Regions from separate parts of the Shewanella sp. BC20 genome, predicted to be linked through region 2. Evidence: predicted binding sites of a transcription regulator. Region 2 holds the regulator's gene; the other holds the start of a gene.

Region 1 (7,544 bases), on a different contig from region 2:
GTTCTACGAGTTACATCGACGTTGTACTCGTAAGAAGCTGGGGTTTTACCGTCGGCCATTAATGAACCGTCCATCATGACTGATGACATACCTAATTGAATAGAACGCTGGCAGATATCAGGATCGGTACCATGGTCTTGGTGAATACAGACCGGGATATCGGGATACTGCTCAAGTGCCGCCGTCATCAGGTATTTTAAGAATTGTGGACGCGCATATTTACGTGCACCCGCTGAGGCTTGCACGATAACAGGGCTGTCTGTCGCTTCTGCGGCCTGCATGATGGCACGCATTTGCTCAAGGTTGTTTACGTTGAACGCTGGCACACCGTATCCATGTTCTGCCGCGTGATCGAGTAGTTGTCGTAGGGAAATTAACGCCATTTTTTAACTCCAATAATAGGGTGACTGTCACATCAACGTTAGGTCACCGAGGTCGCTATCGTTTGGATGGATTTTTATGCTCAATCGCTCTAGTGATGTGTAAATCCCTTTAGAGAAAGAGCGGTTTTTTTATAATTTTTTATCTTGTTTTTGTGCCATCGCGGCGCCCTGCCGCGATGGTGCAATACCTAAATCAATATTAGGCACCGCGTTGTTTTAGCATAGCTACAGCCGGTAACTCTTTACCTTCTAAAAACTCAAGGAAAGCGCCACCGCCAGTAGAAATGTAAGAGACTTTATCAGCGATATCATACTTGTCGACCGCCGCTAAGGTGTCACCACCGCCAGCGATAGAGAAGGCTTTAGAATCAGCGATAGCTTGTGCGATACGCTTAGTGCCTTCACCGAATTGGTCGAACTCGAACACGCCCACAGGGCCGTTCCATACGATAGTGCCAGCAGACTCGATGATTTTCGCTAAGGCTTCGGCGCTGTCGGGACCGATGTCGAAAATCATGTCGCTATCGCCCACTTCATTGACCGCTTTTAAGGTCGCAGCGGCCGTTGGGCTAAACTCACCCGCAACCACCACATCGGTAGGCACAGGGATGTCGCCACCGCGGCTTTGGGCATTCGCCACTAAGCGCTTAGCTTCATCAATTAAATCCGCTTCGTATAAGGATTTACCTACATTGTGGCCCGCCGCAGCGATAAAGGTGTTGGCGATACCACCGCCAACCACTAACTGGTCGACAATGCCAGATAAGCTTTCTAATACGGTCAGCTTAGTCGACACTTTAGAACCACCAACGATGGCCACTAATGGGCGCGCTGGGTTGTCTAAGGCTTTGCCTAACGCTTCTAATTCTTGTGCTAATAATGGGCCAGCACAGGCGATAGGAGCGTGTAAGCCAACACCATTGGTTGAGGCTTCTGCACGGTGAGCGGTGCCGAAGGCATCCATCACATACACATCACATAAGGCCGCCATTTTCTTTGACAGGGCTTCGTCGTTTTTCTTCTCGCCTTTGTTAAAGCGAACGTTTTCAAACACAACCACTTCGCCTACCGCCACTTCAACGCCGTCTAAATAGTCGGTCGCTAAGCGCACAGGGCAAGACAGAGCTTTGGCCAAGTAATCGACCACAGGTTGCATGGAGAATTCGCTGTTGTATTCACCTTCGGTTGGACGACCTAAGTGAGACATCACCATTACCGCAGCACCTTTGGCAAGGGCTAATTCGATAGTGGGAAGAGAGGCGCGCAGACGTGCATCACTGGTGACGACGCCGTTGCTGACTGGCACATTGAGATCTTCACGAATAAGCACTCGCTTACCTTGGAGATCTAAATCTGACATATTGATAATTGCCATGGTAACGCTTCCTTTTATAATCAAAAAAACAAACTGGTTTTGCATCAATCGGTTAGCTTAGATAGCTACTCGGCACTCGACATCCCGTCGAATTGGCCACTCGGCTTAACCCATTGGTATAAATTCTTATCTTCAGCTTTGTTTAGCTGCAATCATCGCCAAACTGGTATCTAGCATGCGATTTGCAAAGCCCCACTCGTTATCGCACCACAGCAACAGTTTAACCAACTGCCCAGCGCTCACCCGCGTCTGGGTGCCATCGACAATACTTGAGCGCGGATCGTGGTTAAAATCACAGGATACGAGCGGCTCATCAGTATAGCCTAAGATACCGTTAAATCGTCCATTGGCGGCCAATTCTAACACTTGATTGACGGTCGCAATATCCACTGTTTTATCTAATGTTACCGAAAGATCGATAGCAGTAACGTTGATCGTGGGAACGCGCACCGAAATCGCCTCAAACTTGTCCTTCATATGCGGTAAAATCCGCTCGATACCGCGGGCAAGTTTAGTATCAACGGGAATAATCGACTGACCCGCAGCTCGGGTGCGACGTAAGTCATCATGATAGGCATCAATCACTTGCTGATCGTTCATCGCAGAATGGATAGTGGTAATCGCGCCGCTTTTCACACCAAAGTGTTTATCCAGAACATCGATCACGGGCACGATACAGTTGGTCGTACAAGAAGCATTAGAAACCACTGTATGCTCGGCGCGCAGTAAGTCTTGATTCACACCGTAAACGATAGTGCCGTCAACATCGGCAGAAGAAGGGTGACTGATTAAGACCTGTTTGGCGCCAGCGTGGATATGGGCCTCGCAGCTGTTGCGATCTAAGATGGCGCCTGTCGCTTCATAGACGATGTCGATGTCCATCTCACGCCAAGGCAGCTTGGCTGGATCCGGTTCATGGAGAATTTTGATGACGTCATCGCCGATCAGCATCAGATCATCGACTAATTTGACTTTGGGCTGAAACCGACCGTGGGTAGTGTCGTACTGGGTCAGATGGATGATGGCTTCGGGCTTAGCCAACTCGTTGATTGCGACAATTTGTATTTGCTGACGTTTTCCGGACTCATATAAAGCGCGAAGGATTGAGCGGCCAATACGACCATAACCATTGATTGCGACTCGGATCATTGAGGTCTTTATTTCCTCTTAACAGTACTGCATATACAAAAACGGCCTGCAAACGATTGCAGGCCGCATTATACAGATTAACCTTTCAAAAGTTTAACCTTTTGTCGGTAATCCCATCACCTAAACAATTAGCCTAGTGATTTTGCAGCGTTCAGCACATTTTCAACGGTGAAACCGAAGTGCTTCAGCAGCACGTTGCCTGGCGCAGACTCACCAAAGGTAGTCATGCCAACAACTGTGCCTTCGAAACCAACATATTTGTACCAGAAGTCAGTATGGGCCGCTTCGATAGCAATACGTTTAGTCACAGCTTTTGGCAGTACAGATTCTTTGTAAGCAGCATCTTGCTTATCAAACTCAGTGTTTGATGGCATAGAAACAACGCGAACTTGTTTGCCTTGTTCGGTCAGCGCTGCAGCCGCTTCTACCGCTAATTGCACTTCACTACCGGTTGCAATCAGGATGTACTCAGGTGTACCCGCACAGTCTTGCAGTACGTAAGCGCCTTTTGCCACATTCGCTAACTGCTCAGCAGTACGAGCTTGAGCCTTCAGGTTTTGACGGCTGAATACTAGCGATGTTGGTGCATGACGACGTTCGATAGCCGCTTTCCAAGCCACTGCGGTTTCAGCCGCGTCACATGGGCGCCATACCGCCATATTTGGCGTCATACGCAGGTTAGCTAATTGCTCAACTGGTTGGTGAGTTGGACCATCTTCACCTTGACCGATAGAGTCATGGGTGTAAACGAAGATGTTTTGAATGCCCATCAGCGCAGACATACGTACTGCGTTACGTGCGTATTCCATGAACATCATGAAAGTCGCGCCGTAGTTGATGAAACCACCGTGGAGTGACACACCGTTCATGATGCCGCTCATACCGAACTCACGCACACCGTAGTACACGTAGTTACCCGCTGGATCTTCTTGAATACCTTTAGAACCTGCCCACAGGGTCAGGTTAGAACCCGCTAAGTCAGCACTGCCGCCTAACAGTTCAGGCAGAACCGCACCGAAGGCTGCAATCGCGTTCTGTGACGCTTTACGGCTCGCAATACCTTCGCCTTTCGCTTGGCATTCTTGGATAAAGGCTTGTGCTTTGGCTTCGAAATCTGCTGGTAATTCACCTTTCAGAACGCGGCGCTCGTATTCGGCAGCCAGTTCTGGGTAAGCTTTCGCGTAAGCGGCAAACTTGTCGTTCCATGCTGCTTCACGGGCGTTACCGGCTTCTTTAGCATCCCAACCTGCGTAAACGTCGGCAGGGATTTCGAATGGCGCATGTGGCCAGCCTAAGAATTCACGGGCCGCTGCGATTTCGGCATCACCTAATGGTGCGCCGTGGCAATCGTGGCTACCAGATTTGTTTGGTGAACCAAAACCGATAATGGTTTTGCAGCAGATCATGGTTGGCTTGTCGGTCACCGCTTTTGCCGCTTCGATAGCCGCGCGAATCGCATCGCTATCGTGACCATCCACGTTAGCAATCACATGCCAGCCGTATGATTCGAAACGTTTTGGCGTGTCATCGGTAAACCAGCCTTCAACATGACCGTCGATAGAGATGCCGTTGTCATCCCAAAATGCGATCAGTTTGCCTAGGCCTAAAGTGCCAGCCAGAGAACAAGCTTCGTGGGAAATACCTTCCATCAAGCAGCCATCGCCGAGGAAGCAGTAAGTGTAGTGGTCAACAATCTCGTGACCTTCACGGTTAAACTGTGCCGCTAAGGTTTTTTCAGCAATCGCCATACCCACAGCGTTGCTGATCCCCGCCCCTAATGGGCCAGTGGTGGTTTCAACACCTAGGGTGTAACCGTATTCTGGGTGACCCGGAGTTTTTGAATGTAACTGACGGAATTGCTTCAGTTCATCGATAGGCAGGTCGTAGCCAGTCAGGTGTAATAAAGAGTAGATCAGCATAGATCCGTGACCGTTAGAGAGGATAAAACGATCTCTATCTACCCATTTCGGATTGTTCGGATTGTGCTTAAGGAAATCATTCCACAGCACTTCAGCAATATCTGCCATGCCCATTGGGGCGCCAGGGTGGCCTGAGTTTGCTTTTTGAACTGCATCCATACTTAACGCACGGATTGCGTTGGCGAGTACTTTACGGGAAGACATGCTCTCTCCTGCTTAATTTGTGGGGTCTAGCGGGCAATTTGGACGCATATTTTCCCCTACATAGCGAAGCGACGCAAACGAAAATTGCATTCCACTGTCCAGTCTGGTGGATTACACCTTTGAAGGTTTAGGCTAATTCATCTTAAAACACATTAAACATATTTGTAATACAATAATTCAAATATGTTATATCCTTTGTCACATAGAGTCCCATAGCAATCAGACTACAACCTTGGTTTGAGCTTAGCTCAGCGATAACTTGCCCAACTCATCCAAGGCAAAAACCACATACCACTATCAATTCATTGAGTTAGAGCAGAAACTCCAGCGCCACAAACTCTATCCGATTTGGGGCTTACCTCACTTTACACACAAATATTTAGTTTAGGGGGTGTCAACCAAGGGAAATTCCACTAAAATAGCCGTCTAGATGTAGATGCTTCTACACGTTTGATTGCTAACGACGAGATTTTCCTACTATGGCAAAGCACTTGTTTACTTCTGAGTCGGTCTCAGAAGGTCATCCCGATAAGATTGCAGATCAGATTTCTGATGCTGTGCTAGATGCGATTCTGGCCCAAGATCCTAAAGCACGTGTTGCGTGCGAAACATATGTCAAAACTGGCATGGTATTAGTAGGTGGCGAAGTGACCACCTCTGCCTGGGTTGATATTGAAGAGCTGACCCGTAAAACGGTTCGTGAAATTGGTTATGTCCATTCAGATATGGGCTTCGATGCCGATTCTTGCGCAGTATTAAATGCGATTGGTAAACAGTCTCCAGACATCAACCAAGGTGTCGACCGTGCCGATCCAAAAGAACAAGGTGCCGGCGACCAAGGTTTAATGTTTGGTTATGCCAGCAACGAAACCGACATTCTGATGCCAGCGCCTATCACTTATGCCCACGCATTAGTGAAGCGTCAATCTGAAGTACGTAAAGATGGCACTCTGCCATGGTTACGCCCAGATGCGAAAAGCCAAGTCACCTTCGCTTACGAAGACAACAAGATTGTTGGTATCGATGCGATCGTACTGTCTACTCAGCACAGCCCAGACATCGCCCAAGCGGATCTGATCGAAGGCGTGATGGAAACCATCATCAAGCCAGTTCTGCCAGCACAATGGCTGAACAAGGACACTAAATACTTCATCAACCCAACTGGCCGTTTCGTTATCGGTGGTCCAATGGGTGACTGTGGTTTAACTGGCCGTAAGATCATCGTAGATACCTACGGTGGTATGGCGCGTCACGGTGGTGGTGCTTTCTCTGGTAAAGACCCATCAAAAGTTGACCGTAGTGCGGCCTACGCTGCCCGTTACGTAGCGAAAAACATCGTAGCTGCGGGTCTGGCTGACCGTTGTGAGATCCAAGTGTCTTACGCTATCGGTGTGGCAGAACCTACGTCTATCAGCGTTGAGACCTTCGGTACTGGTAAAGTGTCTGAAGAAGTCTTAATCAAGTTAGTCCGTCAACACTTCGACCTGCGTCCATACGGCCTAACCGAAATGTTGAACCTAGCTCGCCCAATCTATCAAGCAACCGCCGCTTATGGTCACTTTGGCCGTAACGAGTTCCCATGGGAAGCGACGGATAAAGCTGACGCACTGCGCGCCGATGCAGGTCTATAATCTGCATTAAGCTCACGCTTTCGCACAAAAAAACCGCCTAAGGGCGGTTTTTTTATGCTTAGGATGTATTGCCTAACTCCATTCCTCTCAGCAAGATGGCTTTCACTCTAGGCAAAAGACAGAGACTCAATGAAGCCGTTAATCGCACAACTCCAATCCTGTTCTTGGGCGAGCAAGGTGGGCCATCACGAGCCCATGGCCAACACCTTAGGCAGCCTAGAAGACATCGCCAATTACCTTGAAAGGGATCCCGACCGTTTTTTCGAACCGCCCTGCACTGAACCCTATGAAAGCTTATGTGTTAGCGACCATCAACAAGCCGACAGATTAAAGCCCCAAGTCTCTAGCGAAATCGTCGCTCAAATCGCGAAAACCGCCTATCTGGAAACGTGGAAAATAATGCCCGTTGCTGAGATTTGCGCGCTAGTCGCAGATGATGCCGATACCTTAGCCACCTTATTGTTAGCCGAAGTCACGCTATGCGACTTCACACAAGAACGTCTAGCCTGGTACTTGCAGGGACGGCTTCCTTTTGGCTATCAAGGTAATTACCCGACGGGGAAATGGTTAATCCTGTGATCCGGATTAACAATGGTCAAAATGGGCGTTTTGCATACACAAGAGGTTTATCTGCGCGGCGGATAACAGTGCACAGTCTTGCACGCTGATTATCCTTGCGCCCTTAACTGCCTCAGGCGTTAAACGGACTATAGCCGCACTGTAGGCATTGGTTTTGCCACAATCGAGCCAACAATCTTCAATCTGCAGCCAATAATGGGGGCGACTATCGTCGCAATCGACTTCAAATCCACGGGCTTCACATTGCTGCAACGCACACTCGGATAGCAAGACTCGCAAATTATCCCAAGCCGACAAGTTCGCA
Region 2 (7,544 bases):
AGACTGATTAACTGGGCTTTATCCGTGGTTAAACGCTCACGTAAATCCCGCGCCTGCTCGTTAGATAACAGCTGCTCAATCAAGCCTTGCTGATAGCTGATGAGGACTTGTAATTCTTCTTGCCATAATTGGTTGCTATCGCGCAGCGACAACAACTTATATAAAAAGTTAGTAGTTTTACCCGCGGCAGACACCACCACCAGATCATCACTGTGGCCATGGGTTAACAGAATATGGGCAACTCGGCGATAACAATCGGCATCGGCTAAGCTGGAACCACCAAATTTATGTAAGTGACAACGTGCCATCTCGAATTCCTCTACTGACAAGCCGCAACGGCGGCCAATCCTGCTTGAATATCTGCAACTAAGTCGTCGGCATCTTCAATACCAACCGACAAACGTAATAGGGTGTCTTTAATGCCAGCTTCATAACGTGCTTGGGGCTCCATCGCCCTGTGGGTCATAGTCGCGGGCACGGCCACGAGACTCTCAACGCCACCTAAGCTCTCGGCCACGCTAAATAAACTTAAGGCATCTAAAAAGGCGACCACTTCGGCCTCGCCGCCCTTAAGCTCAAAACTCAGCATAGCGCCAAAGCCTTTTTGCTGCTTGGCGGCAATGGCATGGCTGGGGTGATCCGCAAGGCCTGGGTAATACACTTTGCTCACAACAGAGCTGTTCGTCAGCACGTCCACAATACGCTGGGCATTGCTTTGGTGCTCGCGAATGCGCACGGCTAAGGTACGCAGACCGCGCAGAGTTTGATAACTGTCGAAGGCAGAACCCGTTAAGCCCAAGGTGTTCGACCACCAATGTAAGGTCTCACCGAGTTGAGGATCTTTGGCGATCACCGCGCCGCCCACCACATCGCTGTGACCATTGATGTACTTAGTGGTGGAGTGGATAACGATATCGGCACCGAGTAACAGCGGTTGCTGCAAAATGGGCGAGAGGAAAGTATTGTCCACCACCACTAAAGCACCTACGGCGTGGCTCGCCTTCGCGATAGCTTTGATATCGACGACTCGCAGCAGAGGGTTTGATGGGGTTTCAATCCACACCATCTTAGGTTGCTGGGCGATGGCTTGCTCGAGCGCTTGGGCGTCGGTTTGATCGACCACCAGCAGTTTAAATTGGCCCTTTTTAGCCAAGTTAGTGAATAAACGGTAAGAACCGCCGTAACAATCGTGGGGCACCACCAGCAAATCATCGGGGCCGAGCAAGGTAGTCACTAAGGTAATGGCTGCCATGCCAGTGCAAGTCACCACACCGGTTGCGCCCTTTTCTAGCTTAGCTAAGGCATCGCCTAAGATGCTGCGGGTAGGATTGCCGGAACGGCTGTAATCAAATTCGCGAGGATTTTTATGACCATCGAAGGCGTAATTAGTCGACAGGTAAATTGGCGGCACCACCGCGCCATACTGAGTATCGCTTTCGATACCCTGACGCACTGCTAATGTGGCTAATTGACGTTCGGTCACTAATTTGCCTGCGGTCATCGGGAACTCCTAAGTTCGCAAAGAGATGTCTGGACGTCTAAATGTACCTAAGCCCAGTGGTATCGTCAATAGGCGTTAAGACGTTTAGACGTCTAAACATAAAGAAATCTGTTTGCAATCACTAAGAAATAGTAGCAATAATTTGACTGTTATCTGTAAGGGTTTAAAATCTGCCCCGAATTTAGCGTTATAACAGGTGAGTCAATGACTGAATGGAATGGGGAATACATCAGCCCCTATGCTGAACATGGCAAGAAGAATGAACAAGTAAAGAAAATTACTGTGTCTATTCCGCTCAAAGTGCTAAAAGTCCTCACGGATGAACGTACCCGTCGTCAGGTGAACAACCTGCGCCACGCCACCAATAGCGAACTCTTGTGTGAAGCATTTTTGCATGCCTACACCGGCCAGCCTCTGCCTGATGATGCCGATCTGTCGAAAGATAGCCCAGACAGCATTCCCGCCGAAGCGAAAAGGTTGATGGACGAGATGGGGATCGAGTGGGAAGATATGGAGTAACGCTTAAGCGTCCAATATCCTACTTATCATTAGGGATCGTTAATACTCATCTTGCTTGATGGGTTAGAGTAACGATCCCTATTTTGTTTTGATGGAATCCTATGTTCTCCTTGATAGATCCACAAACGCTCGCCATTGCGTCTGTGATTGTGTTTTTAGGTGCCCTCACCCAGAGTCTGATTGGCTTTGGCCTTGCCGTGGTGGCGAGCCCGTTGCTGTATATTGTCGACCCCGAATTAGTGCCCGCCCCCGTGATTGTGATGGGTTTTTCCATCGCCCTACTCACCCTACTGCGTGAACGCGGCCATTTAGAATTCAATGGCTTGCAATATGCGCTTATCGGTCGAGTGCCCGGAGGTTTTATCGGTGCCAGCCTGCTACTGTTTGCGCCGCAGCCGATTCTTGGTCTGGCGATTGCTGGCATTGTGGCAGTCGCCGTGGTGCTGAGCCTGTATAAATTGACTCTTCCCGTGAATAAGGCAACCCTGTTTGGCGCGGGCGTGGTCTCGGGGATTTTTGGTAATATTGCCGCCATTGGTGGCCCACCGATGGCGATTTTGTTGGCGGGTAAGGATGCCTCCAAATTTCGCGCCGCACTGTCGGCCTTCTTTATCTTCAGCTCGACCATAGCCCTGGTCATTCTTGGGGTGACGGGCCTACTCGAAATCAAGCATTTGTGGTTATCACTCATGCTACTGCCCTCGGTCTTTTTAGGCTATTTAGTGGCGGGCAAACTGGTGGGGAATGTGGATAAACATAAGACCAAGATGGCAACCTTAGCCCTCTGCGCTATCAGTGCTTTAGTGCTTACGGTGAAATCTGTGATTGAGCTATTGCCGCAATAATTACCGCAATAATTACCGCAATAGAATCCTGCCAATCGCCCCCATAAAAAAAGCACCGTTAATCGGTGCTTTTTGCTTGCTGGGATAGGTGATTTACCCCATCGATATTGCCATTAACCAATGGCACTAACTTAGATAGCTTTGTCCCGCATACACAATAAAGTGTCTCAGTGCTAACACGCCGGTTAAGCTGGCGCAGGCCACCATAATCATCGCGCCCTTGCTGTGGCGCGTCGCGGTCGGCAACAGCATAAATAGCAGTGGGATACCAAAACCAATCCCGACCACGCCAATCCAGAATACGCTCGCCCACACGCCAGAGGTGAGTGATGCCAGCGCCGCAGCCGCCGCGCCGCCCTGAAAGTACAAGGCGCAGAACAACATAAACAGGAACATGATTTCGATTGCCATCACTGGCAGCTCTAAGCCATGCATTTTGGCTAAGGCCTTGTCGTGGCTATCGGTCTTGAACATCACCAGCGCCAGCACCGCATTAGCCGCCGCGCCCGCCGATAAACCAGAGACTAAAAACAGCGCAGGCAATACCGCAGTGTTCAACATCGGATAGGCATTCATGGCCGAAATTAAGAAGCCAGTATAAGCACCCACGCCAATCGCGAGAATAAACAGCAGCACTTCAATCAGCTTTCTAAAGGGCATCAGCAGCTTAGCAATAGGCACGAGGAAACCTAAGCCCCACTTTGGCAGCTCATCGCGCAGCACAAGAATCGCGTAGGCAAATGCTAAGGGTGAATAAGCCAGTAGTGCTAAGACACCAATCGCCATTACAGACTGGAAGTTGTAGTTGATTAAAATCAGCCAAAAATGGAAAGGCTTCGTTAAATCAAACACTAAACATGCCAAGCCTAGGCAAATGGCCACTGGGCCAATAATGGCTGCGGCCTTGAGAATACTCGTCTCCCCCTGCGCTTGCTCCTTATTAAACCAACGCAGGCCAATGCCAATCAGCAAACTTCCGGCGGATAAACCCGCCATAAACAGATACACGGCGATGATCCAATGCCAAGTGACGGGATCATATTGCGCCATATCGCCCCAAGTATTGTTCATAATCAAATCCCCCCTCTTTTGGTAGGAACGCGATACACCCTAGGCTTGGTGCCTAAATGGGTCTTATCTTGGTAAGTGATCTTAGTGTTGAGTAGCATAGCGACCTCACTCTGTGGATCGTTGGCATCGCCAAACACTAAGGCATCGGTCGGACACACAGTCACACAGGCGGGCTCTTCACCCCGAGCTAAGCGCGTGTCCTTACAGAAGTTACACTTGTCAGCCACTTTGGTTTCTGGGTTCATAAAACGTACCTTGTAGGGGCACGCCGCCACGCAGTACATACAACCCACGCACTTATCGCCATGGATGGAAACAATCCCATCCTCACCCACATAGGCCGCGCCCGTTGGGCACACCTTCACACAAGGCGCATCTTCACACTGCTGGCACGATACCCTGTGGTACTTAAAGTGCAGGTGTGGCATCTCGCCAAAGGGGCCCTCTACGCGCACTTGTAAGCGAGTCACGCCCTCGGGGACGCCATTTTCACTGCGGCAGGCCACGTTACAGGCTTGGCAGCCGATGCACTTGTTCTCATCGTGCACCATCACATATCTTTTCGTCATTTGAGCCTCCAATTAGCGTTTTGCCAGCGTGACGCCTGTCGTATGAATATTCATGCCACACACAGGGGCTGTTTGATGGGGCAGTAAGTTTCCGCAGTGGATACCTTTACCTGTCGCTCTAACCAACTCTTTGTTTTTAGAGCCAAAGCCCATATAGGCAAACACGGTATCGGGGCGAATGCCCGGGGTGAATAAGGCGTGGCCTTCTTCGCTACCCACGCTGCTGGTTAACCGAATCGGGTCACCGTTACTTATCCCTAACTTGCCCGCCGTGACGGGATGCACCCAAATGGCGTTATCCGACATTAGGTTAGCTAACATAGGGATATTGTGAGTCGCACCATTGGTATGCACGGCGACCTTGCCTTGGATAAAGTACAGCTCGTCGGCTTTCTTCAAATGCACTTCGCGGAACTTAATCACCCCGCGTCCTGGCGCCATGGCTTCAACCTTGGCCGAGGTCAATTCAATCTTGCCGCTTGGGGTTTTAAAGCTGAGCAAACTGCCGTAGGTGCCGTCTTCATCCACGGCTTTGGCATTGGCGTAGGCCTTAGTAAACTCGGCCACCATCTTAGGTTCGCGCAGCATGATGGGCTTGCCGAAGCTAACAAAACCTTCATCCTTGATGCGGCGCAGCAGTGCGGTATCACGATTCACCTGCAGCAGTTGCAGGGTTTCCATGTTGTCCCAAGGGTAAAATTCACTTAGCCCAAGCTTATGGCCAATGTCCTTAAAGATTTGCCATGAGGGTTTAGTGTCGCCCAAGGTTTCCACCACGCGTTGACGCACATAGTAAGCAGGATTTTTACCCGACTTGTCGGCGATTTCTTCATCGCGCTCAAGGTAAGTCGACTCGGGTAAAATGACGTCGGCATAGGCGGCGGTTTCACTGATATACACATCGCACACGGCAACAAAATCGAGCTTTTTCAAGGCTTCAACCACACGCGCCCTGTCGGTCATGGTTTGCATTGGGTTGGTACGGGACATCACCCAGCCGTGTAATTGATAGGGCACGGCAGTTAAGGTCGCATCGAGAATCGTTTGATAAATCCCGCCCGATGACCACATCATGGCGTACTGCTCTTCCACTTGGTCGATACGTTTCGCCGCAGGCTTAGGCATATCTTTTACGCCGGGCTTACCTAATACGGGCGCCACGCTTTCTCCCGCCAGTTTGTTATAGTCGCCAGGCTTTTGACCTAGGTAGATACCGCCCTTACGCTCGATATTACCAATCAAAATATTGGCAGCGTACAAGGCGCGGCGCATTTCAAACTCTTCGGTGGTAAAGGTGGCTCTGTGACCAAAATCCACCACAGCATGGGGCGCCTTGGCCGCATATTCGTGGGCGATACGGCGAATATCTTTGGCGGGCACATCGGAAACGGTTTCGGCCCACTCAGGGGTGTAGGCTTTGACTTCGGCGGCGAAGGCATCAAACCCTTCAACATAACGTTCGATAAAGGCCTTGTCGTAGAGATTATCTTCAATCAATACATGGCATAAGGCTAAAGCCACCGCCACATCGGTACCGGGGCGGATCGCATACCATTCATCGGCTTTGTCGGCGACGATGGAGAATCTTGGCTCAAACACCACCAGCTTGGCGCCTTTATCCATTTGCGCCGCCATCATGCCGCGGGTTTCGGACATGTTGATGCCTTCGTACAGGTTATGGCCGAAGTTAATGATGTATTTGGAGTTACTTAAATCGCGCTTCACCTTAGTGCCAAACATGGCCTTAGCAGCAATCTCGTAACCACCGGGGCAAGTTGAGGCATGGGTAAAGGTATTCGGGCTACCAAAGGCAGTGGCGAGATGGAATAAGTGTTTTTCTTGCGAACCGGACTTAGAGGAAAACGCCACGGCTTCAGGGCCATAAGCTTGTTTGATTTTATTAAGATTATCGGCAATCAGTTGATAGGCTTCATCCCAAGAGATCTCGGCCCACTTGCCCTCGCCACGCTCACCCACCCGTTTGAGTGGCTTCACAATCCGCTGTGGATCGTAAAGCAAACTATGGCCAGCACCGCCCCGGGCACAGACTTTACCGCCAAAGGATTTGGCCGCCTTATTGCCACTGATAAAGACGTTTTTGCCCTCAATCACCCGCGCCGAAATCGGGCAGCGAGTCGAACACATCTCACAGATACTGGCAATGTCTTTGCCCATTCCTTTTAGCTGCTTGCTCTCTAATGCCGCTAAGCTGCCCGGCAACAGGCTAGCCAATGCACATGTTGCACCGCTGGCCCCTGCGCCCTTTAAAAAGGTTCGCCTATTAAGCTCAATCATGGTTACCTCCATCACACTCATCCACCCTAATGCGCCACTTGGCACACGCAAACTTAGGCTTTGGCTTACCACTGCGGTTAAAGACTAAATTCGCTCACAGGTTTTTAGTTATTAATGCCAATGCCTTAAGAAACGCTGGCATTTTGCTGTTTCAGGGTGATTGTTATCCCGAAAGGGAGAGGCGGATATTGTGGTAAACCACATGGCCAAGTTGAGTGTGATCTGCGGCAACTAAAAGTTAAAATTGTTCTAAAAAATCGTGAATAAGATCAATAAGCCTGCTTGACCTAAACCTGTACTAAGCCAGCGCACTGGCTCGCGGCTTTGATAAGTTAAAAAGTTCTCAAAAACCCTCAAAAACCACTCCCATATTTAGAATGGCTGAGTGCTCAAAGTGTATGAGGTAAGCGTTTCGCCCAGTTGTCACAGGGGAATGGTTGAAAGGGAGTCAGGCATAAGCAAGGCCAATGCCTAAGGGAGTTAGTCAACCAAGGTGATCTCTAAGCCATTTAATAAGCGAATCGCTTCGTCGCGACTAAACTTAGCGCCCTTGATTTTATTGTTAAAAATATCGATATCGTAATCGGTCGCCTCGGAGAAATCCGCCTCCATCAACTCGGTACGACCAAATAAGCTGTGGCGAAAATCGCTGTAACTAAAGTTGGCGCGATTAAACTTGCCCTCACGGAAATCCACATCCTGCGCCTTACAGCCCTCGAGCACCATTTCATCGAGCTGAAGCCC

The links. Region 2 encodes MetJ, which represses methionine synthesis genes. Its sites were predicted from a motif close to TAGACGTCTAGACGTCTA; they were not measured.
Region 1: metK (methionine adenosyltransferase) is a predicted target of MetJ. The motif match lies at 5,450-5,467, and genes of this name have one in related genera.

The regions. Positions count from the first base shown of each region.
Region 1 covers NZ_NHRI01000007.1:143,725-151,268, forward strand. Annotated here, with positions in the region: gene fba (class II fructose-bisphosphate aldolase) at 1-383, opposite strand, end outside; gene CBX96_RS09580 (phosphoglycerate kinase) at 583-1,758, opposite strand; gene epd (erythrose-4-phosphate dehydrogenase) at 1,891-2,907, opposite strand; gene tkt (transketolase) at 3,036-5,030, opposite strand; gene metK (methionine adenosyltransferase) at 5,510-6,661, shown strand; gene CBX96_RS09600 (hypothetical protein) at 6,791-7,240, shown strand; gene CBX96_RS09605 (hypothetical protein) at 7,247-7,544, opposite strand, start outside.
Region 2 covers NZ_NHRI01000022.1:61,445-68,988, forward strand. Annotated here, with positions in the region: gene CBX96_RS18685 (bifunctional aspartate kinase/homoserine dehydrogenase II) at 1-308, opposite strand, end outside; gene metB (cystathionine gamma-synthase) at 320-1,483, opposite strand; gene metJ (met regulon transcriptional regulator MetJ) at 1,706-2,020, shown strand; gene CBX96_RS18700 (sulfite exporter TauE/SafE family protein) at 2,122-2,865, shown strand; gene nrfD (NrfD/PsrC family molybdoenzyme membrane anchor subunit) at 2,992-3,936, opposite strand; gene CBX96_RS18710 (4Fe-4S dicluster domain-containing protein) at 3,939-4,505, opposite strand; gene phsA (thiosulfate reductase PhsA) at 4,518-6,800, opposite strand; gene CBX96_RS18720 (pentapeptide repeat-containing protein) at 7,281-7,544, opposite strand, start outside.